Streptomyces hawaiiensis: one gene and its partners. The protein of the gene in region 1 interacts with the protein of each later gene in a pairwise test. Links are inferred from orthologs where the notes say so. Each region holds a gene or a part of one and is shown in the gene's direction. Other genes may lie near its edges.

Region 1 (9,845 bases):
CGCGGTTGACGTGGTCCGTTCCTGGCCCCGTGGAATCGACCTGAAAGTGGTGGAGCGGACTCCGGTTCTGATTGTCCAAAAGGGCGGAAAGTTTGTCGAAGTGGACGATGAAGGTGTCCGCTTCGCCACGGTTTCTGAAGCCCCGAAAGGCGTCCCCGCACTGGAATTGACGCTCTCCCGGTCCAGCTCCGCCGCCGCGAGCCTGCGCCGCTTCGGCGAGTCCCGGCTGGTGCGCGAAGCGGTCGGCGTCGCCCGCGCGGTTCCGGCCGCCGTCGCGCGCGACGCACGGACCGTCAAGGTCCGTTCCTACGACGACATCTCGCTGGAGTTGAGGGACGGGCGCACGGTCGTCTGGGGAAGCGGCGAGAAGGGCGCCGCGAAGGCCCGCACACTCACCGCTCTGATGAAAGCCTCGCCCGGTGCGCGGTACTTCGATGTGAGTGTCCCCACCGCGCCCGCGTCATCAGGGAGTTGACGCACATCCGCGCAGGCCAGCACCCTGGTTGGGCAGTGCTACGGCTGATCACATAGGGTGAAAAGAAAAACGGGAGGTTCGGCGTGTTCGTTGAACGTGCGCCACTTGTCGACTTAGTGTCCTGTTCAGAAGACTCCAAGGAACGGACACACTGGTAACCCTAAACTTCAGGGTTAGGGTTCGGGTCGGCGATACGGACCGTCCCATTCGGCATCAGTCGTCGGGTCGCGGGGCGCAGGGCGTCACGCTGATTCGGCGACACGTAACTCGAGGCGAGAGGCCTTCGACGTGGCAGCACCGCAGAACTACCTCGCAGTCATCAAAGTCATCGGTGTCGGCGGCGGTGGTGTCAATGCCATCAACCGGATGATCGAGGTCGGTCTCAAGGGCGTCGAGTTCATCGCCATCAACACCGACGCGCAAGCTCTGTTGATGAGCGACGCCGACGTCAAGCTGGACGTCGGCCGTGAACTCACCCGCGGACTCGGCGCCGGAGCCAACCCGGCCGTGGGCCGCAAGGCCGCCGAGGACCACCGCGAGGAGATCGAGGAGGTCCTCAAGGGGGCCGACATGGTCTTCGTGACGGCCGGTGAAGGCGGCGGCACCGGCACCGGCGGCGCACCCGTCGTGGCCAACATCGCCCGCTCGCTCGGTGCCCTCACCATCGGTGTGGTCACGCGCCCGTTCACCTTCGAGGGACGGCGCCGCGCGAACCAGGCCGAGGACGGCATCGCCGAACTCCGCGAAGAGGTCGACACCCTCATCGTCATCCCGAACGACCGGCTGCTGTCCATCTCGGACCGCCAGGTCTCGGTGCTGGACGCCTTCAAGTCGGCCGACCAGGTCCTGCTCTCCGGTGTCCAGGGCATCACCGACCTCATCACCACCCCGGGCCTCATCAACCTCGACTTCGCCGACGTCAAGTCGGTCATGTCCGAGGCAGGCTCGGCCCTGATGGGCATCGGCTCCGCCCGCGGCGACGACCGCGCGGTGGCCGCCGCCGAGATGGCGATCTCCTCGCCGCTGCTGGAGGCGTCCATCGACGGCGCCCGCGGTGTGCTGCTCTCCATCTCCGGTGGCTCCGACCTCGGTCTGTTCGAGATCAACGAGGCCGCCCAGCTGGTGAGCGAGGCCGCCCACCCCGAGGCCAACATCATCTTCGGCGCGGTGATCGACGACGCCCTCGGCGACGAGGTCCGGGTCACCGTGATCGCCGCCGGCTTCGACGGCGGACAGCCGCCCGCCAAGCGGGACAACGTCCTCGGCTCGTCCTCGGCCAAGCGCGAGGAGCCGGCCCCGGTACGGCAGACCGAGAGCCGCCCGTCCTTCGGATCGCTCGGCAGCGTGACCCCGAAGGAGGACCCGGAGCCCGCTCCGGAGCCGGTCAAGGACATCCCGGTCGCCCCGCCGGTCCCGCCGGCGCCGCGGACCTACTCGGACAGCGCGGCCGAGGAACTGGACGTACCGGACTTCCTCAAGTGATCCTTCAGTCGTGATAGGACAGCGCGAAAGCGCGAGCGGCGCGCACTTCGGCTTCACCGACCGGTGGGGCGGGGTGAGCGCCGCTCCGTATGAGGAGCTCAACCTCGGCGGAGCGGTCGGCGACGACCCCGACGCCGTACGCACCAACCGTGAGCTGGCCGCACAGTCCCTCGGCGTCGAGCCGGACCGGGTGGTCTGGATGAACCAGGTGCACGGGGCCGACGTGGCGGTGGTGGACGGACCCTGGGGATCTTCGACCCGGATCCCGCCGGTCGACGCGATCGTCACCGCCCGCCGGGGGCTCGCCCTCGCCGTACTCACCGCCGACTGCGTGCCGGTGCTGCTCGCCGACCCCGTCGCCGGGATCGCCGCCGCGGCCCACGCGGGCCGGCCCGGCATGATCGCCGGAGTCGTCCCGGCCGCGCTACGCGCGATGACGGAACTGGGCGCCGAGCCCACCCGGATCGTCGCCCACACCGGCCCCACCGTCTGCGGCCGGTGTTACGAAGTGCCCGAGGCGATGCGCGCCGAGGTGTCCGCCATCGAGCCGGCGGCGTACGCCGAGACGGGTTGGGGCACACCGGCGGTCGACGTGAGCGCCGGAGTGCACGCCCAGCTGGAGCGGCTCGGGGTGTGCGACCGGGAGCAGTCGCCGGTGTGCACGCTGGAGTCGCGCGATCACTTCTCGTACCGCCGCGACCGCACCACCGGTCGGCTCGCGGGTTATGTGTGGCTGGACTGATAGGGCATGACGGACCGTAAGAACGAACTCGCCGCGAATCTGGCGAAGGTGGAACGGCGCATCGCCGACGCGTGCGCCGCCGCGGGGCGCGCCCGCGACGAGGTGACCCTGATCGTGGTCACCAAGACCTACCCCGCGAGCGATGTGCGGATCCTCGCGGAACTCGGCGTGCGGCACGTCGCCGAGAACCGCGACCAGGACGCGGCCCCGAAAGCCGCCGCCTGCGCGGATCTGCCCCTTACTTGGCATTTTGTCGGTCAACTCCAGACCAACAAGGTGCGATCCGTGGCCGGTTACGCGGATTTCGTGCAGTCCGTCGACCGGTCCAAGCTCGTCACCGCCCTGTCGAAGGAAGCCGTCCGGGCCGGGCGCGAACTGGGATGCCTGCTCCAGGTCGCACTGGACGCCGGTGCGAGCGGCCGGGGCGAGCGCGGAGGGACCGGCCCTGGCGGAATCGGGGAGTTGGCCGACCTCGTGGCCGGGGCCCCGGGGCTCCGGCTCGACGGACTGATGACCGTGGCGCCGCTCACCGGGGAGTACGCGGGACGCGAACAGGCGGCCTTCGAGCGGTTGATGGATTTGTCGACCGACCTGCGCCGGAGTCATCCGGCTGCCACCATGGTCTCGGCAGGGATGAGTACGGACCTCGAACAGGCCGTGACGGCCGGAGCGACACATGTGCGCGTCGGCAGTGCGGTACTCGGAGTCCGCCCCAGGCTCGGGTAACGTCGCCAAGAAGTCGGACCACAGCAGAAAATATGGTCATTGCCGCCGAAAGGCGGATTCAAGGACCTCGTGGATCGCGGGCACTTGGCAGTCGTCAGCCGATCCACCACAGAGCGGAGGACTCAGAGCATGGCCGGCGCGATGCGCAAGATGGCGGTCTACCTCGGCCTCGTGGAGGACGATGGGTACGACGGCCGCGGATTCGACCCCGACGACGACTTCGAACCCGAACTGGACCCGGAGCCCGAGCGGGACCACCGACGGCACGAGCCGTCCCACCAGCCGCACGTCTCACATCTGTCCCAAAGGGACGAAGAGGTACGAGTCGTACAGGCGCCCGCGCCTCGCGAACCGGCCGCCCGCTCCGCTTCGCTCCCCGCGGAATCCAGCCGCCCGGCGCGCATCGCGCCCGTGGCATCCATCACACAAGAACGCGCAAGTCTGGAGAAGAACGCACCGGTGATCATGCCCAAGGTCGTGTCCGAACGAGAGCCTTACCGGATCACCACGCTTCACCCACGGACCTACAACGAGGCCCGTACCATCGGGGAACACTTCCGTGAAGGCACCCCGGTGATCATGAATCTGACTGAGATGGACGACACAGATGCGAAGCGACTTGTCGACTTTGCGGCCGGTTTGGTGTTTGGTCTTCACGGCAGCATCGAGCGGGTGACGCAGAAGGTGTTCCTGTTGTCGCCTGCTAACGTCGATGTCACGGCGGAGGACAAGGCCCGCATCGCAGAGGGCGGGTTCTTCAACCAGAGCTGAGACGCACCACCGGAAACAGCAGTAGACAGCACGACACAGCAGGGCACAGGGGAGAGGGAAGCAAGAGATCATGAGCGTGGTTTTGGATGTCGTCTACATCGCGCTGATGTGCTTCCTCATCGTGCTCATCTTCCGGTTGGTCATGGACTACGTCTTCCAGTTCGCCCGCTCATGGCAACCCGGCAAGGCGATGGTGGTCGTTCTGGAGGCCACCTACACTGTCACTGATCCACCGCTCAAGCTTCTGCGGCGGTTCATTCCGCCGCTGCGTCTCGGGGGCGTGGCGCTCGACCTGTCCTTCTTCGTACTGATGATCATCGTCTACATCCTGATCTCGATCGTGAGTCGGCTGTGAGCGATGTGAACTACGGTCTTGCCGAATGCCGACGACTACGTTGAGGTGAAGAGATGCCGTTGACCCCCGAGGACGTGCGGAACAAGCAGTTCACGACCGTCCGCCTCCGAGAAGGCTATGACGAGGACGAGGTCGATGCCTTCCTCGATGAGGTCGAAGCCGAACTGACCCGCCTGCTCCGTGAGAACGAGGACCTGCGCGCCAAACTGGCCGCGGCCACGCGCGCTGCTGCGCAGAACCAGCAGAACATGCGCAAGCCTCCGGAGCAGCAGGATCAGCAGCAACAGCAGCAACAACAGCAGCAGCAGGGCATGCGCGGTCCTGGTGGTCCCGTACCCGCCGGCATATCGGGCCCGCCGCAGCAGCAGATGGGTGGCCCCATGGGTGGTCCGCCCCAGCTGCCGAGCGGTGCCCCGCAGCTGCCCGCCGGTCCCGGCGGTCAGGGTGGACCTCAGGGTCCCGGCCCGATGGGTCAGGGTCCGGGTCCGATGGGCCAGCCCCCGATGCAGCAGCAAATGCAGCAGCAGATGGGCGGCCCGATGGGCGGCCCCGGCCCCATGGGCGGTCCGATGGGCGGCCCCGGTCAGCAAGGTCCCGGTGGCGACAGCGCCGCCCGTGTCCTCTCGCTGGCCCAGCAGACCGCCGACCAGGCGATCGCGGAGGCCCGTTCCGAGGCCAACAAGATCGTCGGCGAGGCCCGTTCGCGTGCCGAGGGTCTGGAGCGTGACGCCCGTGCCAAGGCCGACGCCCTGGAGCGGGACGCGCAGGAGAAGCACCGCGTCGCGATGGGCTCCCTGGAGTCCGCCCGCGCCACGCTGGAGCGCAAGGTCGAGGACCTGCGCGGCTTCGAGCGCGAGTACCGCACGCGCCTGAAGTCGTACCTGGAGTCGCAGCTGCGTCAGCTGGAGACCCAGGCCGACGACTCGCTGGCCCCGCCGCGCACTCCGGCGACCGCGTCCCTCCCGCCGTCCCCGGCGCCTTCCATGGCTCCGGCCGGCGCGAGCGCCCCGTCCTACGGCGGCAACCAGACGATGGGCGGCAACCCGTCCCAGTCCGCTCCGTCCTACGGCGGCGGCCAGCAGCAGATGTCTCCGGCCATGACCCAGCCGATGGCGCCGGTACGTCCGCAGGGCCCGTCCCCGATGGGTCAGGCGCCCTCGCCGATGCGGGGCTTCCTGATCGACGAGGATGACAACTGACGGCCTGATGGCCAGTAGTACGGCATAGACGTCGGCAGCGTTCAGGGCGAGGCCCCGGGTTCCTACCCGGGGCCTCGCCCTTTTGCCGCGCGCGTTCGTGTCTGCGTCCTCACGTTCGTGCGTACGCAATCGCGTTCGTGCGCACGCAACGCCGAAGGCCCGGACCCGCCAAGATCTTTGGCGGGTCCGGGCCTTCGGCCTGAGGGTTACGCCTTGCGCAGGCGGAACGTCAGGGACAGTCCCTCGTCGGTGAAGGGCTCGCCGTAGGTGCCGTCAGCCTCGCCCTGGGCGCTGTGCTCATTCAGGAAGGCCGTCGCCAGGACCTCGTCGGCGATCAGGCCGGCGTGGTCGGTCAGGGCCTCTACTGTCGCCTGGTCCGTGGCGGTCCAGCGCAGCGCGATGCGGTCGGCCACGTCGAGGCCGCTGTTCTTGCGGGCCTCCTGGATCAGGCGGATCGCGTCACGGGCCAGGCCCGCACGGCGAAGCTCCTCCGTGATCTCCAGGTCCAGAGCGACCGTCGCGCCCGAGTCGGAGGCCACCGACCAGCCCTCGCGCGGGGTCTCCGTGATGATGACCTCGTCGGGAGCCAGCGTGATGGTCTCGCCGTCGACCTCGACCGACGCCGTGCCCTCGCGCAGGGCCAGGGACAGGGCGGCCGCGTCCGCGTTGGCGACGGCCTTGGCGACGTCCTGGACGCGCTTGCCGAACCGCTTGCCCAGCGCACGGAAGTTGGCCTTCGCCGTGGTGTCGACCAGGCTGCCGCCGACCTCGCTCAGCGTCGCCAGGGACTCGACGTTCAGCTCCTCCGTGATCTGCGTGCGCAGTTCGGAGTCCAGCGTCTCGAAGCCCGTCGCCGCGATCAGCGCGCGGGAGAGCGGCTGACGCGTCTTGACGCCCGACTCCGCGCGCGTGGCACGGCCGAGCTCCACCAGCCGGCGCACCAGCACCATCTGCTTCGACAGCTCCGGGTCGATGGCGGTGAGGTCCGCCTCCGGCCAGGACGACAGATGGACCGACTCCACAGCGCCCGGGGTGACCGGGACGATCAGGTCCTGCCACACCCGCTCGGTGATGAACGGGGTCAGCGGGGACATCAGCTGCGTGACCGTCTCGACGACCTCGTGCAGCGTGCGCAGGGCCGCCTTGTCGCCCTGCCAGAAGCGGCGACGGGAGCGGCGCACGTACCAGTTGGACAGGTCGTCGACGAACGCGGACAGCAGCTTGCCGGCGCGCTGGGTGTCGTAGGCGTCCAGCGCCTGGGTGACCTGGTCGGTGAGCGCGTGCAGTTCGGACAGCAGCCAGCGGTCCAGGACCGGGCGGTCGGCCGGGGCCGGGTCGGCCCCGGAGGGGGCCCAGTTCGACGTACGGGCGTACAGGGCCTGGAAGGCGACCGTGTTCCAGTACGTCAGGAGCGTCTTGCGGACGACCTCCTGGATCGTGCCGTGGCCCACGCGGCGGGCCGCCCACGGGGAGCCGCCGGCCGCCATGAACCAGCGGACCGCGTCGGCGCCGTGCCGGTCCATGAGCGGGATCGGCTCCAGGGTGTTGCCCAGGTGCTTGGACATCTTGCGGCCGTCCTCGGCGAGGATGTGGCCGAGGCAGACGACGTTCTCGTACGAGGACTTGTCGAAGACGAGCGTGCCGACCGCCATCAGCGTGTAGAACCAGCCGCGGGTCTGGTCGATGGCCTCGCAGATGAACTGCGCCGGGTAGCGGGCCTCGAACAGCTCCTTGTTCTTGTACGGGTAGCCCCACTGCGCGAACGGCATCGACCCCGAGTCGTACCAGGCGTCGATCACCTCGGGCACGCGCGTGGCCGTCTTCCCGCAGCCGCCCTGCGGGCAGGCGAACGTGACGTCGTCGATGAACGGGCGGTGCGGGTCCAGGGCCGACTGGTCCGTGCCGGTCAGCTCGGTCAGCTCGGCGAGGGAGCCGGCGCAGGTGAGGTGGTCGTCCTCGCAGCGCCAGATCGGCAGCGGCGTGCCCCAGTAGCGGTTGCGGGACAGCGCCCAGTCGATGTTGTTGTTCAGCCAGTCCCCGTAGCGGCCGTTCTTGACCGTCTCCGGGAACCAGTTGGTGCCCTCGTTCTCCGCGAGGAGGCGGTCCTTGAGCGCCGTGGTGCGGATGTACCAGGAGGGCTGCGCGTAGTAGAGCAGCGCGGTGTGGCAGCGCCAGCAGTGCGGGTAGCTGTGCTCGTAGGGGATGTGCTTGAAGAGCAGGCCGCGGCTGTCGAGGTCCTCGGTGAGCTTCTCGTCGGCCTTCTTGAAGAAGACGCCGCCGACGAGCGGGACGTCCTCCTCGAAGGTGCCGTCCGGGCGGACCGGGTTCACGACGGGGAGGCCGTAGGAGCGGCAGACCTTGAGGTCGTCCTCACCGAAGGCGGGGGACTGGTGGACCAGACCCGTGCCGTCCTCGGTCGTGACGTACTCGGCGTTGACCACGAAGTGGGCCGCCTCGGGGAACTCCACCAGCTCGAAAGGCCGCTGGTACGTCCAGCGCTCCATCTCGGCGCCCGTGAAGGACTGGCCGGTGGGCTCCCAGCCCTCGCCGAGGGCCTTGGCGAGGAGCGGCTCGGCGACGACCAGCTTCTCCTCGCCGTTCGTCGCGACGACGTAGGCGACCTCGGGGTGGGCGGCGACGGCGGTGTTGGACACCAGGGTCCAAGGGGTCGTCGTCCACACCAGGAGCGCGGCCTCGCCGGCCAGCGGGCCGGAGGTGAGCGGGAAGCGGACGAAGACCGAGGGGTCGACGACCGTCTCGTAGCCCTGCGCCAGCTCGTGGTCCGACAGGCCCGTGCCGCAGCGGGGGCACCAGGGGGCGACGCGGTGGTCCTGGACCAGCAGGCCCTTGTTGAAGATCTCCTTCAGCGACCACCAGACCGACTCGATGTACTCGGGGTCCATCGTGCGGTACGGGTCGTTCAGGTCGGTCCAGTAGCCCATGCGGGTCGTGAGCTCTTCGAAGGCGTCCGTGTGCCGGGTCACCGACTCACGGCACTTCGCGTTGAACTCGGCGATGCCGTACGCCTCGATGTCCTGCTTGCCGGAGAAGCCGAGCTCCTTCTCGACGGCGAGCTCCACGGGGAGGCCGTGGCAGTCCCAGCCGGCCTTGCGGGCCACGTGGTAGCCGCGCATGGTGCGGAAGCGGGGGAAGACGTCCTTGAAGACGCGCGCCTCGATGTGGTGGGCACCGGGCATGCCGTTGGCGGTGGGCGGGCCCTCGTAGAACACCCACTCGGGGCGGCCCTCGGACTGCTCCAGGCTCTTGGCGAAGATCTTCTGCTCGCGCCAGAAGTCGAGCACGGCGTGCTCGAGGGCGGGCAGGTCGACCTGGGCGGGTACCTGGCGATACGTCGGCGATGTCATCAGCGGGCTTCCTCCGGCGGACTTGCTGCCTTCCGTCCGGAGGGACGAGAGCTAGGTCTGCCTGCGCCGCCTTCGGCGCGCTCCCGCGGTACCACCCTCCTTGGCCCTCCGGCACGGGGTGTGCGCCGACGAGCCCCCTCATTGGGGTCGCGATGCCGGGTCTACTGGCCGTCGCTCGCTGGCTCCGGTGTTCTTCCGGCGGCTCCGGGGTGATCTTCACGTCGCGCTCGCCCCCGGGCTTCCACCGTCCCCGGGTCGCTCTGGGCTGCGTACGCCGCTACTCGTCCCCATCCACGCTTTTCGCTCCGCCCAGTGTACGGCGCCGCGCGGATGGCGGCCGACCGGTTTTCGGGGCGGTCGGGGGTGAGGTGGCGGGTGGGGTGCGAAATGGGTTTGGTGACCCGAATGGGGTGGTATGGGTGTTCGGATCCTGGGACGTCTCGCCTGGCGGATTACCGGGCGGGGAGCTGGGCACAACGGATGCAGGTTCGCCGCGCGGCGTGCGCGAGGCGGGCGAATCGGGCGGTGTGCCCCGTTGCCGCGGGACTCGAGTCGATTTATCGTCCCAGCACGATGCGCGAGCAAGATCACAATATGTGAAGGGGCCGCGGCCATGGTGGCGAAGAAGACCGCCGTACAGCAGCCGGCGTCCGGCAGGTCCTCGGAGGCCTCCGGCGGTGCGGCCAAGGACGTGGGCGGGAAGAAGTCAGCGCAGGGGGGCTCGGCGGGG
Region 2 (9,953 bases), 3.9 Mb from region 1 along the record:
AGCTCCTGAAGCACAAGGAAGCGGAGCTGCTCGAGGTCTGATGAACGACTCTTCCTGGGGGGCGCCGCCACAGGCCGGGTACTGGGGGCCCACCGACCAAGGGCACGGCCACGGGCACGTGCAGAGCCCCGGCCACGGGCAGGTCCACAGCCCCGGCCAGGGTCACGTCCCGGGGGCCGCTCCGGCGGGTCCCGCATACGATGCGTATGAAGCGCCTCAGACTCGCCCCATGCCCATCGTGCCCGACGTGACCGAATTCGGCGGAAACCAGGATGACGACCGGGGGGCTGCTCGGCCGAGCGGCGCCCCGGTCCGAAACGACACGAATCCGGAGCCCATGCCCGACCCCTCGCAGCCGGCGCCCAAGCCGCCGAAGAAGAGCGCGGGTCGCGACCTGAGTGCCGCGATAGGGGTCGGTGTCGGGCTCGGTGCGGTGATCGTCGCGTCGCTGTTCGTCGTCAAGGCCGTGTTCGTCGGTGTCGTCGCGGTGGCCGTGGTGGTGGGCCTGTGGGAGCTGACCAAGCGGCTGGAGGAACGCAAGGGCATCCGGGCGCCCCTCGTGCCGCTCGCGCTCGGCGGTGCCGCGATGGTCGTCGCCGGGTACGTGCGGGGCGCCGAGGGCGCGTGGGTGGCCATGGCGCTCACGGCGCTGGCCGTCCTGGTCTGGCGCATGACGGAACCGCCTGAGGGCTACCTGAGGGACGTCACCGCGGGCGTCTTCGCGGCGTTCTACGTGCCGTTCCTGGCGACCTTCGTCGCGATGATGCTGACCGCGGACGACGGACCGCAGCGGGTGCTCACCTTCCTGCTGCTCACGGTCGTCAGCGACACCGGGGCCTACGCCGTCGGCTGGCGGTTCGGCCGGCACAAGCTCGCCCCCCGCATCAGCCCCGGCAAGACCCGCGAGGGCCTGCTCGGGGCGGTCTCGTTCGCCATGGTCGCGGGGGCACTGTGCATGCAGTTCCTCATCGACGACGGCGCCTGGTGGCAGGGCCTGGTGCTGGGCCTCGCGGTCGCGGTCACGGCCACGCTCGGCGACCTCGGCGAGTCCATGATCAAGCGGGACCTCGGCATCAAGGACATGGGCACGCTGCTGCCGGGCCACGGCGGCATCATGGACCGGCTCGACTCGCTGCTGCCCACGGCTCCTGTGGTGTGGCTGCTGCTCGTGCTCTTCGTCGGCTCCGGCTGAACAGGTCGTCTTCGTCAGCGAGCTCCCGTCCGGCTGGGCGGGAGCTCGCTGACGTCTCGGGGAGACGTCCGGGGGCCTGAGGTGGGACGATTCAGATGTATCTCCCAAAGGAGGTCATCATGGCCATCATCCGAGAGAGCATCGACGTCGACCGCCGTCCCGAGGAGGTCTACCAGTACGTCATGGACGCTCCGCGCATGCCGGAGTGGCAGCTGAGCGCCGTGTCCGCGGAGCGCCTCGACGAAGGGCCCGTCGGCGTCGGCAGCAAGGTCCGGGTGACCCGGCACATCGGCCGCCGCGTGATGCCGATGACCATGGAGGTCACCGAGTACGACCCGCCGCACAGCTGGGGCATGCGCGGCGTCGACGGCCCGGTGCGGGCGCAGGTGCACGGCGAGGTCGAACCCTATGACGAGGGCCGCCGCTCCCACGTCACGATCGACATCGACTTCGAGGGCCACGGCATGGGCAAGGTCATGGTCCCCCTCGTCGTACGCCCCCAGGTCCGCAAGGAACTCCCGCGCAACGAGCAGCTCCTCAAGGACCGGCTGGAGCACACGGGCGAGTAGGGCGTAGCCTCCCCTGCGGTGCCGACGACGGGGGGTCCAGCCGTGAGGACGACAGGGGGCACGTGGACATAACCGAGCGCGAACCGGCCGGTCCTTGGGAAGGTGTTCTGGCCGCTCCAGCCCGCGGCAGCGACGTCGGCGTCCTGGTTCTTGGGGGATCCAGCGGGCGCGTCGAACGTGAGCGCGCGCGCCTCTTTGCTCAGCAGGGCTTCACAGCGTTGGCGATCCGCTGGTTCGGCGGGCCTGGGCAGCCCCCGGGAATCTGCGAGGTTCCCCTGGAGACCTTCACCACCGCCGTCGAATTCCTTCGCCGGGGCGGAGCGCGACGCATCGGAATCCTCGGCACCTCCAAGGGCGCTGAAGCGGCCTTGCTCACGGCGGTGCACGATCCGCGCGTGGACGTGGCCCTTGCGCTGTCACCCACCTCGCGGGTCTGGTGCAACGTCGGCCGGGGCCGCGACGGAGCGCACCGCCCGTACCGCTCGTCCTGGACGTGGCGGGAGCGGCCGCTGCCGTTCGTCCCGATGGACGATTCCTGGATTCCCGCGGAGCCGGACAGCGGCCCCGTGGCCATCCGCGGATGGTACGAACTGAGCGAGCGGACCTTCGCTCACTCGCTTCCGCCGACGGAGATCCCCGTGGAAGCGGCCAGAGCCGATCTGCTCCTGGTCGCAGGCGGCGACGACGCGATGTGGCCGTCGCTGCCCTTCGCTCGGCAGCTGGCTCGGCGCCGGCGCTCGACCGGGGCGACCGTGCGTCTGATCGCCCGTGACGACGCCGGCCACCGACCACGCCTTCCTGGCGAGAGCCCGGCGCCGGCGTCCGGGCACTTCGAGTACGGGGGCACAGCTGAAGCCGACGCGCTCCTGGGCGAGGCGGCGTGGCCCCACATCCTCGATCTGCTCGGCGGTGGTTGATCGCGCACCAGGTCGGCTGTGCCGTGACCGGCCTGGTCGGGATCTGAGGGAATCCAGAAAGTGCTGTGCCTGTGGCATGCCCATGCGAAAGGATGTGCGCATGATGCGACCCGCGCGTGCGCTGCTCCCCCTTCTCTTGTTGCCCGTTCTCCTTACAGGATGCGACGCGGACAAGAGCGGCGGTACGGCCGCCGACAGCGCCGACCTTGACGCCGCCGCGGGAGACTGGGGGGTCGCGCCGGAACTCGTCTATGTCACCAAGGTCTCCGGCTACACCGTGTTCCAGGAGTCGGTTGGCGAGTACAACGACGAGTTCGTTGCCGCGTATCGGTCCGAGAAGGGTGCCACCAAGTTCGGCCTCTTCGTGGGGCATGGCACGATGACGGCGGAGAGCTGCCCCAAGCAGCCGCTGGGCGAGGTGTCAGAGAAGCAGGTCACCTGTGAGCACGACGGCGACGCCTGGTACCGCAAGGCCGGTGACAGCCACGAATACGCGGTGCCCGACGACGGCGTGGTGATTCGTCTAATCGCTGATGTGGACAAGGTCGACCGCGCAGTTCTGCGTAAGGCAGCCGAGGCGGCCCACCGCCCGGACGACGCCGAATTGGCCGCACTCCTGCCGACCACCAACGGCGCGGACACCTGAGAGTTGTCCGCTTAGGGACCGGCTCGAACTCGTAAAGCGGTGATCGCGACCGCGAGCCCCCTGGGCCGTCCGAGACCGACCAACGCTGACAGTCGGCACCCACAGGTGACCACCCCCACCCCTCTCCGGCCTGGGCTCCCCGAGTTGATCTGCGACACTGGGAGGGTTATGCCTGCACCCGGAGAACTCACTTTCGTAGCCCCCCGCGGAGCCAAGAAGCCGCCGCGGCATCTCGCCGATCTCACTCCTGCCGAGCGCAAGGAGGCCGTAGCCGCTGTCGGGGAGAAGCCGTTTCGTGCCAAGCAGCTCTCGCAGCACTACTTCGCGCGGTACGCGCATGATCCGGAGCAGTGGACCGATATTCCGGCCGGTGCCCGGGGGCGGCTGCAGGAGGCGTTGCTGCCCGAGCTGATGACCGTCGTGCGGCATCTGTCCACCGACCAGGGCACCACCCGCAAGACGCTGTGGCGGCTGTTCGACGGGACGCTCGTCGAGTCCGTGCTGATGCGCTACCCGGACCGGGTGACCATGTGCATCAGCTCGCAGGCCGGATGCGGGATGAACTGCCCGTTCTGCGCGACCGGGCAGGCCGGTCTCGACCGGAATCTGTCCACCGCCGAGATCGTGCACCAGATCGTGGACGGCATGCGGGCCCTGCGGGACGGGGAGGTCCCCGGCGGTCCCGCGCGGCTCAGCAACATCGTCTTCATGGGCATGGGCGAGCCGCTCGCCAACTACAACCGGGTCATCGGATCCATCCGGCGGCTCACCGACCCCGAGCCCGACGGGCTGGGGCTCTCGCAGCGCGGCATCACCGTCTCGACGGTCGGGCTCGTCCCGGCCATCCACCGGTTCTCCGACGAGGGCTTCAAGTGCCGCCTCGCCATCTCGCTGCACGCCCCCGACGACGAGCTGCGCGACACCCTCGTCCCCGTGAACACGCGCTGGAAGGTCCGCGAGGTGCTGGACGCCGGCTTCGAGTACAGCGCCAAGTCCGGGCGGCGGCTGTCCATCGAGTACGCGCTGATCCGGGACATCAACGACCAGGCGTGGCGCGGTGACCGGCTCGGCCGGATGCTCAAGGGCAGGCCGGTGCACGTCAACCTGATCCCGCTGAACCCGACGCCCGGCTCCAAGTGGACCGCCTCACGGCCCGAGGACGAGAAGGCGTTCATGGAGGCCATCGCCGCCCACGGTGTGCCGGTGACGATCCGGGACACCCGTGGTCAGGAGATCGACGGGGCGTGTGGTCAGCTCGCGGCCACCGAACGGTAGTCTGGCCGTCGTAAGCACACCTTCATATTCGACACCTGCATATTCCGACAGGGGAGCGCCACAGCGCTGAGAGTGCGGCACACGGCCGCAGACCCTCCGAACCTGGCCCAGGTCATTCTGGGTAGGGAGATCGGTCACCACTCGAGCTGTTGCGCCCTGCCCGGGACCTCGGAAGTCCCGGGCAGGGCCGCGTCTTCTCCTGGTCACTCCAGGAGGAATTCAGTGAGCATCAACGCAAAGCGGCTGACGGCGGTGGTCGTCGGGCTCGGCATGGTCGGTACTCTCGCCGCGTGCGGGTCGTCCGACAGCGGTCAGGGGTCCGGCGACTCCAAGACCGTGACGCTCGTCAGCCACGACTCGTGGGCCGCGTCCAAGGACGTCATCGCGGCCTTCGAGAAGCAGTCCGGCTACAAGGTCGACGTCCTGAAGGACGGCGACGCCGGGCAGGCCGTCAACAAGGCCATCCTGACCAAGGGCAACCCGCAGGGCGACGTCTTCTTCGGCGTCGACAACACGCTGCTGTCGCGCGCCCTCGACAACGGCCTCTTCCAGCCGTACGAGGCGAAGGGCGCCGACCGGATCAAGGCGGAGTACCGCGTCGACCAGGACAAGCACCGGGTCACGCCCGTGGACACCGGCGACATCTGCGTCAACTACGACAAGAAGTACTTCGCCGACCACAAGATCCAGCCGCCGAAGAGCTTCGACGATCTCGTCAAGCCCGCGTACAAGAACCTGCTCGTCACCGAGAACGCCTCCGCCTCCTCGCCCGGCCTCGGCTTCCTGCTCGGCACCGCCGCGCAGTACGGCGACGACGGGTGGGAGAGCTACTGGAAGAAGCTCAAGGCCAACGGCGTGAAGGTCGTCGACGGCTGGGAGCAGGCCTACAACGAGGAGTTCTCCGGCTCGGCCGGCGGCAAGAAGGCCAAGGGCGACCGTCCGCTCGTCGTGTCGTACGCCTCCTCGCCGCCCGCCGAGGTCGTCTTCGCCGACCCGAAGCCGAGCACGGCACCGACCGGGGTCGCCGAGGGCACCTGCTTCCGGCAGGTCGAGTACGCCGGGCTGCTCAGCAACGCGAAGAACCCCACGGGCGGCAAGGCGTTCCTGGACTTCCTGCTCACGCAGCGGTTCCAGGAGGACATGCCGATGAACATGTTCGTGTACCCGGTGCGCGAGGGCGCCCAGGTGCCGACTGAGTTCGTGAAGTACGGGCCGCAGGCGAAGGACCCGGAGACCATGGACCCGGCGAAGATCGCCGACCACCGTGACCAGTGGGTCAAGTCGTGGACCTCACTCGTACTGAAGTAGCCGCTCGCAGGCGAGGCGCGGCGGCGCGGTTCGGTCTGCTGGCCGTGCCCGTCGCGTTCTTCGCGGTCTTCTTCGCCTACCCCGTCGCCGCGATCGTCGCGCGCGGCCTGAAGACCGACGGGACCTGGCACCTCGGGCGGATCGGGGAGGTGCTGGCGCAGTCCGACGTCCGGCACGTGCTGTGGTTCACCACCTGGCAGGCGTTCGTCTCCACCGCGCTCACGCTGCTCGTCGCGCTCCCCGGCGCCTACGTCTTCGCGCGCTTCGACTTCCCCGGCAAGCAGGTTCTGCGGGCGGTCGTGACCGTCCCGTTCGTGCTGCCGACGGTCGTCGTCGGTACGGCGTTCCTGGCGCTGGTCGGGCGGGGCGGGCTGCTCGACGAACTGTGGGGCGTACGGCTGGACACCACCGTCTGGGCGATCCTGCTCGCGCACGTCTTCTTCAACTACGCGGTCGTCGTCCGTACCGTCGGCGGGCTCTGGGCGCAGCTCGACCCGCGGCAGGAGGAGGCGGCCCGGATGCTCGGCGCGTCCCCGCTGAGGGCCTGGCGGCAGGTCACCCTGCCCGCCCTCGCCCCGGCCGTGGCCGCCGCCGCGCTCATGGTCTTCCTGTTCACCTTCACCTCCTTCGGCGTCGTGCAGATTCTCGGCGGGCCCACCTTCTCCACCCTGGAGGTGGAGATCTACCGGCAGACGTCCGAGATCTTCGACCTGTCCACCGCGGCCGTACTGACCATGATCCAGTTCGTCGCGGTGGGCGCGATCCTCGCGGTGCACGCCTGGACCGTGCGGCGGCGGGAGACCGCGCTGCGGCTGATGGACGCCTCCGCGACCGCGCGCCGGCCGCGCGGCGCGGGGCAGTGGGCGCTGCTGGGCGGGGTGCTCGTCACCGTGGCCGTGCTGCTCGTGCTGCCGCTGGCGGTGCTGGTGCAGCGGTCCCTGGGCCCGCCCGGCTTCGGCTACTACCGGGCGCTGACCCGTGAGGACGGGGGAGTGTTCCTGGTCCCGCCGATCGAGGCGATCGGCAATTCCCTGTCGTACGCCGTCGCCGCCACGCTCATCGCCGTGCTGATCGGCGCTCTGGCCGCCGTCGCGCTCACGCGCCGGGACGCCGGGCGGTTCGTGCGTGGCTTCGACGCGCTGCTGATGCTGCCGCTGGGGGTGTCCGCGGTGACCGTCGGCTTCGGGTTCCTGATCTCTCTCGACGAGCCGCCGCTGGACCTCAGGTCCTCGTGGATCCTGGTGCCGCTCGCGCAGGCGCTGGTCGGGGTGCCGTTCGTGGTGCGGACCATGCTGCCCGTGCTGCGGGCGGTGGACGTGCGGCTGCGCGAGGCGGCCTCGGTGCTCGGGGCCTCGCCCTGGCGGGTGTGGCGGGAGGTGGACCTGCCGATGGTGCGGCGGGCGCTGCTGATCGCGGCCGGGTTCGCCTTCGCCGTGTCCCTGGGGGAGTTCGGCGCGACGGTGTTCATCGCACGTCCCGACCGGCCGACGCTGCCGGTGGCCGTGGCCCGGCTGCTGGGGCGGCCCGGTGACCTCAACTACGGCCAGGCGATGGCCCTTTCGACGATTCTGATGGTGGTGTGCGCCGTGGCCCTGCTGGTGCTGGAGAGGCTCCGCACGGACCGGACGGGGGAGTTCTGATGCTGCTGGCTCTGCGGGGCGCGACGGTCCGTTTCGGCGGGCGGGCGGTGCTTGACGCCGTCGATCTGGAGGTCGCCGAGCACGAGACCGTGTGCGTGCTCGGGCCCAGCGGCAGCGGCAAGTCGACCCTGCTGCGGGCGGTGGCCGGGCTGCAGCCGCTCGACTCCGGGCAGGTGGTGCTCGACGGACGCGACCAGGCGGGCGTGCCCGCGCACAGGCGGGGCGTGGGGCTGATGTTCCAGGACCACCAGCTGTTCCCGCAGCGGGACGTGGGCGGCAACGTGGCCTTCGGGCTGCGGATGCACGGCGAGTCGAAGCGGCGACAGGCCGAGCGGGTGCAGGAGTTGCTGGACCTCGTGGGGCTGCCGGGCGCGGGCCGCCGGGCGATCGCCGCGCTGTCCGGCGGCGAGCAGCAGCGGGTGGCGCTGGCCCGGGCCCTCGCCCCGAGCCCCCGGCTGCTGATGCTGGACGAGCCGCTGGGGCAGCTCGACCGGTCGCTCAGGGAGCGGCTGGTGGTCGAACTGAAGGAGTTGTTCGGCCGGTTGGGCACGACCGTGCTCGCCGTGACACACGACCAGGGGGAGGCCTTCGCGCTGGCCGACCGGGTCGTGGTGATGCGGGACGGGCGGATCGCCCAGTCCGGTACGCCCCTCGAGGTGTGGCAGCGGCCCGCCGACGCGTTCGTCGCCCGCTTCCTCGGCTTCGAGAACGTGGTCGAGGCGACGGTCGGGACGGAGGCCGCGGACACGCCGTGGGGCAAGGTGCCGGTGCCGGAGGATGCCCCGCAGGGCACCCGGACCCTGCTGGTGCGGCCCGCCGGAGTGCGCCTGGTGCCCGCCGACGCGGGTCTGCGCTGCACGGTGACCGCGCGTACCTTCAAGGGCACCCATGTCGCCGTGCGCCTCCAGCCCGAGGACGCCCCGCGCCTGGAGGCGGCGTGTGCGCTGCGGGCGGCACCGGAGGTCGGGGACGAGGTCGGCGTGGAGTTCGACGCGGCCGAAATCGCCGTGCTCGACTGATCGGCGCCCGCTTAGGGTGCGGGACATGACGCTACTCGCACACGACCGCTACTGTGACGAAATCGCCCACCAAGTCGGTCTGTTGAGGTCGGTCGTGACCTCCGGCGCCGAGCTGTCCGGCACCGTGCCCACCTGTCCGGACTGGTCGCTGGAGGACCTGGTCCGGCACATGGGCGGCGCCCTGCGCTGGGTGGAGCTCATGGTGCGGACCCGGGCCCAGGAGGAGGTGCCCGAGGAGCAGGTGCCGGGTGTCGAAGGGCCCGAGGGCCGGGGTGAGGCCGCCGTCCTGGACGCGTGGCTGGCGGAGACCGGCGACCAGGTCGTCGCCGCGCTGCGGGCGGCCGGGCCGGACGCGAAGGTGTGGGGCTGGGCGGGGACCCTCAGCTCCGGGTTCTGGGCCCGCCGGATGACGCACGAGATCACCGTGCACCGCGCCGACGCCACGCTCGCCGCCGGGCTGCCCTACGAGGTCGCGCCCGACGTGGCCGCCGACGCGATCGACGAGTGGCTGCAGATCGTGGCGTACGTGCAGCGCACGGAGCCGCACGACGTGGCGAGCGAACTGCGCGGCGAGGGCCGCAGCATCCACCTGCACGCCACCGACACCGGGGCCGGGCTGAACGCCGAGTGGGTTGTCGAGCTCGCCGAGGACGGTGTCCGCTGGCGCCGGGGACACGAGCAGGCCACGGTCGCCCTGCGCGGGCCGCTCACCTCCGTGCTGCTCGCGTTCTACCGGCGGCTGCCGCTGGACGCCCAGGAGCTGGAGGTGCTGGGGGAGCGGAAGTTGCTGGAGTTCTGGCTGGAGCGGGCGACGTTCGGGTGAGACGGGACGTGGCCCGCCCCCATGGATCGGGGACGGGCCACATCACGGTGTGCGCGGGCGTCAGCTGTCGCTGTTCGCCCCGCGACGGCGCATGCCGAAGAACACCGCACCGCCACCGACGACGACCAGGGCCGCCGCGATGCCGGCGATGATGCCGGTGTTGGAGTCGGCACCGGTCTCGGCGAGGTTGGAGTCACCGGCCGGGGCGGGCGCGTTGGCCGCCGGCGAGGTGCTCTGGCTCTCCGAAGGCTCCGGAGCCGGGGTCCCGGTCTCCTCCGCCGGCTGGGAGGGGGAGGCCGACGGGGTCGGCGTCGCCGGGGGAGTCGAAGCCGGGGGCTCCTCCTCCTTCTTGCAGGCCGTGGCCGGGGTGACGAGGTTGGGCTTGATGTCCTCGTCGACGTACTGAGCGGCCTTGACGTGGATGCGGTACTGGGCGTTCGGCTTCCAGTCGTCGGCGAAGGTGATGGTGGTGCCTTCGCGCGAGCCCTTGACCACCTGCTCGCCCACCTTCTTCGCGTCGGCGCCGTTGTTCTGCAGGTACACGGTGACCGTGGCCGGGATGCC
Region 3 (9,769 bases), 600 kb from region 1 along the record:
GCGGCCTGGTGACGCGTCCGGGCGGGGTCGCCCTCGGCTGGGCGCTGCAGATCGCGCTCATCGCGTCGGGTTTCATCGTCCCGACCATGTACTTCCTGGGTGCGATCTTCGCGGCCCTGTGGTGGGCGTCGGTGCACTACGGCCGGAAGGTGGACGAGGCCAAGGCGAGATTCGCGGCCCAGGCGAGCTCCTCCACACCTGACGCTGCGTAACAAGCGCCCCGACACGCCGGGTAATCTCGTCCCACCGCAAAACCTTTACGTACGCACAAGGAGCCCGTCGTGAGCCAGCGCACCCTCGTCCTCCTCAAGCCCGACGCCGTCCGTCGTGGTCTGACCGGCGAGATCATCAGCCGCATCGAGCGCAAGGCGGGCTGGACGATCACCGCGCTGGAGTTGCGCACGCTGGACCAGGACACGCTGGAGCAGCACTACGGCGAGCACAAGGGCAAGCCCTTCTACGAGCCGCTGGTGGAGTTCATGGCTTCCGGGCCGGTCGTTGCGATGATCGTCGAGGGTGAGCGGGTCATCGAGGGCGTGCGCGCACTCGCCGGCCCGACCGACCCGATCGCCGCGGCGCCCGGCTCCATCCGCGGCGACTTCGGTGTGATCGTCCGGGAGAACCTGATCCACGCCTCCGACTCCGAGGAGTCCGCCGAGCGCGAGGTGAAGATTTTCTTCCCCGGCCGGGCGTAGCGTCCGCACCCCACCAGCACATACGGCAGGCCCGGGGGCCCAGGCCCCCGGACTTTGCGGCATATGCGTGGCGATCGAGGGAACGATGGTCCCCGAACGCCCGTCTCCAGAAGCGAATGCGGACGGCATCTGCTGACAATGGCGGAGACCCTCCCGCAGTGTTCGCGAAGGCGCGTCTACGATGGAAGCCTTCACGTCACAGCACCCACCTTTGCCTACCTGATAAGCCCTCAAAAGCTAGTGGGAAGGCCAGACGAATCCTGATGGGGAACTCAATGTCGTTCATCGGCCGTGACATGGCTGTCGACCTCGGGACCGCCAACACGCTGGTGTACGTCAGGGGTCGCGGGATCGTACTCAATGAGCCGTCCGTCGTGGCGATCAACACCAACACCGGTGGCATCCTCGCGGTCGGTGCCGAAGCGAAGAAGATGATCGGGCGCACGCCCGGCAACATCGTTGCCGTTCGTCCGCTGAAGGACGGCGTGATCGCCGACTTCGAGATCACCGAGCGGATGCTCCGCTACTTCATCCTGAAGATCCACAAGCGGCGGTATCTGGCTCGTCCGCGGGTCGTCGTCTGTGTGCCCTCGGGCATCACGGGCGTCGAGCGCCGCGCCGTCATCGAGGCGTCGTCCCAGGCCGGCGCCCGTCAGGTGCACATCATCGAGGAGCCCATGGCCGCGGCCATCGGCTCCGGCCTGCCGGTCCACGAGGCCACGGGCAACATGGTGGTCGACATCGGCGGCGGCACCACGGAGGTCGCGGTCATCTCCCTCGGCGGCATCGTCACCGCCCAGTCCATCCGTGTCGCGGGCGACGAACTGGACAACGCGATCATCCAGCACATCAAGAAGGAGTACTCCCTCCTCCTGGGTGAGCGCACGGCCGAGCAGATCAAGATCACGATCGGTTCGGCGTACGACCTCGACTCCGACGAGCACACCGAAATCCGCGGCCGGGACCTGGTCTCCGGGCTGCCGAAGACCGTGGTCATCTCCGCCGCCGAAGTCCGCAAGGCGATCGAGGAGCCGGTCAACGCGATCGTCGACGCCGTCAAGACGACCCTCGACAAGTGTCCGCCGGAGCTGTCCGGCGACATCATGGACCGAGGAATCGTTCTGACCGGCGGCGGAGCGCTGCTGCGGGGCCTCGACGAGCGGCTGCGCCGGGAGACCGGCATGCCGATCCACATCGCCGAGGACCCCCTCGACAGTGTGGCGCTCGGGTCCGGAAAGTGCGTCGAGGAGTTCGAGGCGCTCCAGCAGGTGCTGGACGCCCAACCGCGCAGATGACATAACTCTTCGATTCCGCCGTACGGGACGATCTCCTCTCGTACGGCGGATCGTTGATACAGCTGCATAAGCTCCCACATAGCAGCCCCTCGGGTTTCCCTGGGGCTTCCCGAATTCCTATGAGGAAGGGCACGGCCGCCGCACGTGAGGGACACACGAGAGAGCCGGCTGCTCCTGGTGCTGCTGATCGCCGTCGCGTTCGCGCTGATCACGGTGGACATCCGCGGCGGGGAGGACTCGCCCGTCGACGGTGCCCGGCAGGCCGCGGCAACCGTCTTCGGCCCGATCGAGAGCGGGGTTTCGGCCGCGGTCGACCCGGTCGGCAACGCGGTCTCCGCCATCCGCGACTCCGGGGAGCGGCACGACCGGCTCGCCGTGCTGGAAGAGGAGAACGCGGCCCTGAAGGCGCGGCTCGGCAGCGACGACCGCAGCCGCAGCCGCCTCAAGCAGCTCGACAAGATGCTGAAGATCGCCGGCCAGGGCCAGTACGGCATCAAGGGTGCCGAGGTCATCGCCATCGGAGCCGCGCAGGGCTTCTCCTGGACCATCACCATCGACGTCGGCGCCAAGGACGGCATCACACGCGACATGACCGTCCTGAACGGGGACGGGCTCGTCGGCCGCGTCACCACCGTCGGCCCCAACACCGCCACGGTCCTGCTGGCCAGCGACCCCGACTTCACGGTCGGCACCCGCATGGAGTCCGGCGACGAGCTCGGCTTCGCCTCCGGACAGGGCGACCGCCCGCTGCGCGTGGAACTCCTCAACGGCAAGGCGGAGGTGAAGAAGGGCGACCGCCTGGTCACCTTCGGCTCCCAGGCCGACCGGCCGTTCGTACCCGGCGTGCCCGTCGGCGTGGTCTCCCGCGTGGACCCCTCCGGCGGCGGCCTGACCCGCACGCTCTACGTCACGCCGTACACCGCCTTCACCAAGCTCGACATCGTCGGTGTCGTCGTCGAGGCGCCGAAGAAGGACCCGCGTGACACGGTGCTCCCGCCCAAGCCCAAGCCCACCCCGAGGCCGACGGTGACGGTGACCGTGACGCCGTCCGCCGAGGCCCCCGTGGACGGCCAGAACCAGCAAGAGCAGTAGGAGCTGTCACCCCATGCGCGTCAACCGGATCCTGCTCTCCTCCGCCCTGGTCGTCGTCGCCCTGGTGATCCAGGTGAGCGTCCTCGCCCGCCTCCACCTGCCGGGCGCCGTGCCCGACCTGCTGCTGCTCACCGTGCTCGGCCTCGCGCTGGTGTACGGGCACGTGGGCGGCGCCCTCGTCGGTTTCGGCGCGGGTCTGCTCGCCGACCTGGCCCCGCCCGCCGACCACGCCGCGGGGCGCTACGCCCTCGTGCTGTGCGTCATCGGCTACCTCGCGGGCCTGGTGAAACCAGAGACGGGCCAGCTGAAGTCCGCGACCGGCCCCATGGCCGTCGTGGTCGCCGCCGCGGTCGGCTCCACCCTGATGTACGCCGGGGTCGGCGCCCTCGTCGGGGACACCGCCGCCCGCCATGTGGGCCTCGGCAGTCTGCTGTTCACGGCCGCCCTGTACGACCTGCTGCTCGCCCCGTTCGTCGTGCCGGGGATCATGGCCCTGGCCCGGCGTGCCGAGAACGACCCGCTCGCCGAGTCGACCTCGGCCGCGGCCAGGGCCACGGACATCTCCTCCGGCTGGCTCTCCGGCGGCACCGGACTGAAGATCGGCAGCCAGCGCAACGGGCTGCGGGTGAAGGCGGCCCGGGCGCGGATGGCACGTGCCGGACGCATCAAGGGGGTCAAGCGGCTGTGAACGCGGGGAAGTTCACCCGAACGGGTCGGTCCCGTAGGAACGCCGGCTCGTGGGCCGGTCGTTCATCACTCGTATCCGCACATGCGTACCCGGACGCACCTGCGGACCCGCACATCCGTACGCGCACCGAGAGGGGGAGGCAGCCGCAGTGACCAACATCCCCGAGACCGGCAGGAACTCACGGGTCCAGATCCGGCTCGTCGTCATCCAGGTCCTCGTCCTGTCCCTCCTGCTCACCCTCGGCGGACGCCTCTGGTACCTCCAGATCCGCGAGGGCGCCGCATACGCCAAGGAAGCGTCGGGGAACCACGTCCAGCAGGTCGTCCAGCCCGCCGTCCGCGGCTCGATCCTGGACGCCCGCGGCGTGGCCCTCGCGGACAACGAGACACGGCTGGTGGTCTCCGCCTCCCGCACCGACCTGCTGAAGATGAAGGACGACGGCAAGGAAGTCCTCGCCAAGCTCGCCAAAGTCCTGGGCATGACGACCAAGGAAGTCCAGGAGAAGGTCCGGCTGTGCGACGCCAAGACGCCGCAGCCCTGCTGGAACGGCTCGCCGTACCAGCCCATCCCCATCACCGACGAGGCCACCGCCAAGCAGGCCCTCCAGATCCGCGAGCGCGCCGAGGACTTCCCCGGCATCACCGCCGAGCCGGAGGCCGTGCGCCGCTACCCGAGCCCCGGCAAGGCCAACACCGCCCAGGTCCTCGGCTACCTCTCACCGGTCACCGACGAGGAGATCAAGAAGGCGCAGAACACCAACTCGCCGTATCTGCGCTCCGACCAGGTCGGCCGCTCCGGCCTGGAGCGCCAGTACGACAAGGCGCTGCGCGGCAAGGCCGGCGTCACCCGCTACGAGGTCGACAACCTCGGCCGGGTCATCGGGCAGGCCGAGGCCGACCCGGCCCACCCCGGCGACAACCTCGTCACCAGCATCGACTCCCGCGTCCAGCGGATCGCCGAGTACCAGCTGCACGAGGCGATGAAGGAAGCCCGCAAGCAGCACGACCGGAACACCGGCACCAACTACAAGGCCGACTCCGGCGCCGTCGTGGTGATGGAGGCCAGGACCGGCCGCGTCGTCGCCATGGCCTCGAACCCCACGTACGACCCGAACGCCTGGGTGGGCGGCATCTCCGCCAAGGACTACGCGCGGCTCACCGGCAAGAGCTCCAACTACCCGCTGCTCAACCGCGCCATCCAGGGCCAGTCGGCACCCGGCTCCATCTTCAAGGTCGTCCCGACGGCCGCCGCGGTCAACGCGGGCTACTCCTTCAACGGCCCGTACCAGTGCTCCAGCTCGTACTCGATCGGCGGTCAGGTCTTCAAGAACTTCGAGTCCAAGGGATACGGCCCCATCAGCCTCGGCCGCGCCCTGGAGGTCTCCTGCGACACGGTCTTCTACCGGCTCTCCCACGAGGAGTGGAAGCGCGACGGCGGCACCAAGCCGAAGAAGAACCCGGGCGACTGGTTCTACAAGACCGCCCACCAGTTCGGCCTCGGCAAGGAAACCGGCATCGACCTGCCCAACGAGGTCACCGGCCGCGTCCCCGACCGCCAGTGGAAACTGGACTACTGGAAGGCCAACAAGGACGCCTGGTGCCGCACCGGCAAGCGCAACGGCAGCTACGCCGAGAAGATCGCCTACGAGAACTGCCTCGAAGGCAACCGCATGCGCGCCGGTGACTCCGTCAACTACTCCATCGGCCAGGGCGACACGCTCGTCACGCCCATCCAGATGGCCACCATCTACGGGGCCATCTCCAACGGCGGCACCCTCTACAACCCCTCCGTCGGCAAGGCCGTCATCAGCGCCGACGGCAAGACCGTCACGCCGATCAAGCCCGAGTCGCACGGCAAGCTGCCGATGACGCAGAAGACGCGCGACGAAATAGACGAAGCCCTCGCGGGAGTCGCCACCCGCGGTACGGCCGCCTGGAGGTTCGGCGGCTGGCCGCAGGACAAGATCCCGATGCACGCCAAGACGGGCACGGCGGAGGTCTACGGCAAGCAGACGACCTCCTGGTTCGCCACGTACACCAAGGACTACTCGATCGTCATGACGATCTCCCAGGGCGGTACGGGCTCCGGCGCCTCGGGCCCCGCCGTCCGCAACATCTACAACGCGCTGTACGGCGTCTCCGAGGACGGCGACATCAACCCCAAGAAGGCCCTGCTGCCGACCCCGCAGAAGGCCCTGCCGAAGGTCAAGACGGACGGCACCATCGCCTCCCCGAAGGTCTCCAAAGACCCCGCCAAGGACCAGAAGGCCGACAAGAAGGACCCGAACGCCCCGGCCGACCCGCTCCAGCCGGCGACGGCGCCCCCGCCGACACCCGAGAACCGTGACACCCGAAGGCGACGCCGCCGGGGAAGCCGGAGGTTGCCAGCATGACCGGCGGTGTGAACAGCTTCCAGGTCTCCGGCTACGGGCCCGAGCGCTCCGGCTGGACGCGGCTGCTGGCCCGTGACTCGGTGGCGCGGCGGCTCGACTGGCCCATCCTGCTGTCGGCGCTGGCCCTGTCGCTGCTCGGCACGCTCCTCGTCTACTCGGCGACCCGCAACCGCACGGAGCTCAACCAGGGCGACCCGTACTACTTCCTCGTCCGGCACCTGCTGAACACCGGCATCGGCCTCGCCCTGATGGCCGCCACCATCTGGCTCGGCCACCGCACCCTGCGCACGGCCGTGCCCGTCCTCTACGGCTTCTCGCTGCTGCTGATCCTGCTGGTGCTGACCCCCCTCGGCTCCACCATCAACGGCGCCCACTCCTGGATCAAGCTGCCCGGCGGCTTCTCGCTCCAGCCCTCGGAGTTCGTCAAGGTCACGATCATCCTGGGCATGGCGATGCTGCTGGCGGCCCGGGTCGACGCCGGCGACAAGCAGTACCCCGACCACCGCACGGTCGTGCAGGCGCTGGGGCTTGCCGCCGTGCCCATGCTGATCGTGATGCTGATGCCCGACCTCGGGTCGGTCATGGTGATGGTCATCATCGTGCTCGGCGTGCTGCTGGCCTCCGGGGCGTCCAACCGATGGGTGTTCGGCCTGCTCGGCGCGGGCACCCTCGGCGCGGTCACCGTCTGGCAGCTCGGGGTGCTCGACGACTACCAGATCGCCCGCTTCGCCGCCTTCGCCAACCCCGCACTCGACCCGGCCGGCGTCGGCTACAACACCAACCAGGCCCGTATCGCCATCGGTTCGGGCGGCCTGACCGGCTCCGGCCTCTTCCACGGCTCGCAGACCACCGGCCAGTTCGTGCCCGAACAGCAGACGGACTTCGTCTTCACCGTGGCGGGGGAGGAACTGGGCTTCCTCGGCGGCGGCCTGATCATCGTGCTGCTCGGCATCCTCCTGTGGCGGGCCTGCCGCATCGCCCGGGAGACCCCGGACCTGTACGGCACGATCGTGGCCGCGGGCATCGTCGCCTGGTTCGCCTTCCAGACCTTCGAGAACGTCGGCATGACACTCGGCATCATGCCGGTCACCGGCCTGCCGCTGCCCTTCGTGTCATACGGTGGATCATCGATGTTCGCCGTGTGGATAGCGGTGGGGTTGCTGCAGTCGATCCGGGTGCAGCGGCCGATGTCGGCATGACACCGCGCGGGGTGGCCCTCTGCCGCCCCGCGCCCCGGCCGACTAGATTCGGTTCATGGCGGACAGCAAGCGCGAGATCGAGCGGAAGTACGAGTCGGCGGACAGCGGACTCCCCGACCTGACCGGAGTCGCCGGGGTCGCGGCCGTGGTCGACAAGGGCGTGGCCCACCTCGACGCCACCTACCACGACACCGGCGACGAACGCCTCGCCGCGTCGTCCGTCACCCTGCGCCGCCGCACAGGCGGTTCCGACGCGGGCTGGCACCTGAAGTTCCCGATCGCTCCGCACGTCCGCGACGAGATCCACGCCCCCCTCTCCGACACCCTCCCCGACGACCTGGCCGCGCTGGTCCGCTCCCGGGTCCGCGACAGCGAGCTGCTACCGATGGTCCGGTTGCGCTCCGACCGCGACGTACGCCACCTGCTCGACGCCGACGGCCGGCTGCTCGCCGAGGTGAGCGTGGACACGGTGCACGCCGAACGGCTCACGGGCCGCGGCGGTCAGGCGCAGTGGACCGAGGTGGAGGTGGAGCTGGCCGACGGGGGAGACCCGGCCCTGCTCGACAAGGTGGAGAAGCGGCTGCGCAAAGCGGGCGTACGGCCCTCGGCGTCGTCGTCGAAGCTGGCCCGCGCCCTCGAGGAGACGGCCCCGAAGAAGCGGCGCGCCTCCGCACCCGCCCGGGAACCGGTGACCGCCGGCGACCATGTGCTCGCCTACGTGCGCACCCAGCGGGACGCGATCGTCGAGCTCGACCCCGCCGTCCGCCGGGACGTCGAGGACTCCGTGCACAGCATGCGCGTGGCCACCCGCCGGCTGCGCAGCACCTTCAAGTCGTTCGGCAAGATCCTCGACCGGACCGTCACCGACCCCATCGGCGAGGAGCTGAAGTGGCTCGCCGGCGAGCTGGGCCTGGACCGGGACCGCGAGGTGCTGACCGACCGGCTGACCGCGGCCGTCGACGAGGCACCCGACGGCCTGGTCCGCGGCCCGCTCGCGGAGCGCCTGCGCTCGTGGTCCAGCGCCGAGCACAGCGGGGCCCGCGGCCGCCTCCTCGGCGTCCTGGACTCCCGCCGCTACCTGACCCTGCTCGACACCGTGGACGCGCTGATCGCCGACCCGCCGCTGCTGAAGGCCGCCGGCAAGGAGCCCCACCAGCCGATCGCCAAGGCCGTGCGGAAGGACTTCCGCAAGGTCTCCGCCCTGATCGGGCAGGCGGCCGACCTGGAGCCCGGCACCGACCGGGACGTCGCGCTGCACGAGGCCCGCAAGAAGGCCAAGCGCACCCGCTACGCGGCGGAGGCGGCCGAACCCGTCCTCGGCAAGCCGGCCAGGACCATGGTCAAGTCCATGAAGGCCCTGCAGAACCTGCTCGGCGAACACCAGGACAGTGTGATGGCCCGGCAGGCCCTGCGGGAGCTGTCGGCGGTCGCCCACGCGGCGGGGGAGAGCGCCTTCACCTACGGCGTCCTCCATGAGCGCGAGGAGCAGCGCGCGGTGCGCGTGGAGGCCGAACTGCCCGGATTCTGGGACGGGATCAAGGACGGTGCGGCGGGCCTGTGACCTTGCGGCGTACGGAGGCTCCCCGCGATCGCGTTAGTCTGGATGGTCACCCCTGTCAGTTCAGTCCAGCTCACGAAGGTGCGCGACATGCCTGCCGAAGTCGCTGCGTCGGTCTTCCCGCAGCTCGAAGCTCTGCTCCCGCATGTGCAGAAGCCGATCCAGTACGTCGGCGGAGAGCTCAACTCCACGGTCAAGGACTGGGACTCCTGTGACGTCCGCTGGGCGCTCATGTACCCGGACGCCTACGAGGTCGGTCTGCCCAACCAGGGCGTCATGATCCTCTACGAGGTGCTCAACGAGCAGCAGGGCGTCCTCGCCGAGCGCACCTACAGCGTCTGGCCCGACCTCGAGGAACTCATGCGGGAGCACCACGTCCCGCAGTTCACGGTGGACAGCCACCGGCCCGTCAAGGCCTTCGACGTGTTCGGCCTGTCCTTCTCCACGGAGCTGGGCTACACGAACATGCTGGCCGCCCTCGACCTCGCCGGCATCCCCCTGGAGGCCAAGGACCGCGGCCTGGACGACCCGATCGTCCTGGCCGGCGGCCACGCGGCGTTCAACCCCGAACCGATCGCCGACTTCATCGACTGCGCCGTGATCGGCGACGGCGAACAGGCGGTCCTGGAGATCACCGCGATCGTCCGCGCCTGGAAGGCGGAGGGCCGCCCCGGAGGCCGCGAGGAGCTCCTCTTCCGCCTGGCCAAGACGGGTGGGGTGTACGTCCCCGGCTTCTACGACGTCGAGTACCTGCCGGACGGCCGTATCGCCCGTGTCGTGCCGAAGCGCAGCGGGGTCCCGTGGCGGGTCTCCAAGCACACCGTCATGGACCTCGACGAGTGGCCGTACC

The links.
Region 2: the proteins of ftsZ (region 1) and rlmN interact in binary tests that used the Escherichia coli proteins (3 or more experiments, as listed by UniProt). The link is inferred for Streptomyces hawaiiensis from one-to-one orthologs.
Region 3: the proteins of ftsZ (region 1) and CEB94_RS13905 interact in binary tests that used the Escherichia coli proteins (3 or more experiments, as listed by UniProt). The link is inferred for Streptomyces hawaiiensis from one-to-one orthologs.

What each region holds. Positions count from the first base shown.
Region 1 is NZ_CP021978.1:2,405,282-2,415,126, reverse strand. The notes cover bases 1-2,860. They hold ftsZ (cell division protein FtsZ), read left to right. Parts: upstream 1-763; coding sequence 764-1,957; downstream 1,958-2,860. Other genes in these bases: CEB94_RS11135 (YggS family pyridoxal phosphate-dependent enzyme), read left to right, coding at 2,706-2,860; pgeF (peptidoglycan editing factor PgeF), read left to right, coding at 1,968-2,699; CEB94_RS11150 (cell division protein FtsQ/DivIB), read left to right, coding at 1-475. Also shown: more of CEB94_RS11135, read left to right, coding at 2,861-3,425; CEB94_RS11130 (cell division protein SepF), read left to right, coding at 3,555-4,196; CEB94_RS11125 (YggT family protein), read left to right, coding at 4,267-4,551; CEB94_RS11120 (DivIVA domain-containing protein), read left to right, coding at 4,605-5,750; ileS (isoleucine--tRNA ligase), read right to left, coding at 5,957-9,115; CEB94_RS11110 (TraR/DksA family transcriptional regulator), read left to right, coding at 9,729-9,845. UniProt on the Escherichia coli protein: Essential cell division protein that forms a contractile ring structure (Z ring) at the future cell division site. The regulation of the ring assembly controls the timing and the location of cell division.
Region 2 is NZ_CP021978.1:6,286,279-6,296,231, forward strand. The notes cover bases 2,578-5,545. They hold rlmN (dual-specificity RNA methyltransferase RlmN), read left to right. Parts: upstream 2,578-3,492; coding sequence 3,493-4,599; downstream 4,600-5,545. Other genes in these bases: CEB94_RS29160 (acyl-CoA thioester hydrolase/BAAT C-terminal domain-containing protein), read left to right, coding at 2,578-2,678; CEB94_RS29165 (hypothetical protein), read left to right, coding at 2,779-3,324; CEB94_RS29175 (thiamine ABC transporter substrate-binding protein), read left to right, coding at 4,870-5,545. In the rest of the region: frr (ribosome recycling factor), read left to right, coding at 1-41; CEB94_RS29150 (phosphatidate cytidylyltransferase), read left to right, coding at 41-1,192; CEB94_RS29155 (SRPBCC family protein), read left to right, coding at 1,312-1,761; more of CEB94_RS29160, read left to right, coding at 1,824-2,577; more of CEB94_RS29175, read left to right, coding at 5,546-5,907; CEB94_RS29180 (ABC transporter permease), read left to right, coding at 5,946-7,547; CEB94_RS29185 (ABC transporter ATP-binding protein), read left to right, coding at 7,547-8,566; CEB94_RS29190 (maleylpyruvate isomerase family mycothiol-dependent enzyme), read left to right, coding at 8,592-9,389; CEB94_RS29195 (LAETG motif-containing sortase-dependent surface protein), read right to left, coding at 9,450-9,953.
Region 3 is NZ_CP021978.1:3,010,324-3,020,092, reverse strand. The notes cover bases 197-2,980. They hold CEB94_RS13905 (rod shape-determining protein), read left to right. Parts: upstream 197-970; coding sequence 971-1,990; downstream 1,991-2,980. Other genes in these bases: mreC (rod shape-determining protein MreC), read left to right, coding at 2,135-2,980; ndk (nucleoside-diphosphate kinase), read left to right, coding at 282-695; CEB94_RS13915 (DUF4233 domain-containing protein), read left to right, coding at 197-212. In the rest of the region: more of CEB94_RS13915, read left to right, coding at 1-196; more of mreC, read left to right, coding at 2,981-3,082; rod shape-determining protein MreD, read left to right, coding at 3,096-3,770; mrdA (penicillin-binding protein 2), read left to right, coding at 3,919-6,162; rod shape-determining protein RodA, read left to right, coding at 6,159-7,361; CEB94_RS13880 (CYTH and CHAD domain-containing protein), read left to right, coding at 7,417-8,922; CEB94_RS13875 (TIGR03960 family B12-binding radical SAM protein), read left to right, coding at 9,010-9,769. UniProt on the Escherichia coli protein: Forms membrane-associated dynamic filaments that are essential for cell shape determination. Acts by regulating cell wall synthesis and cell elongation, and thus cell shape.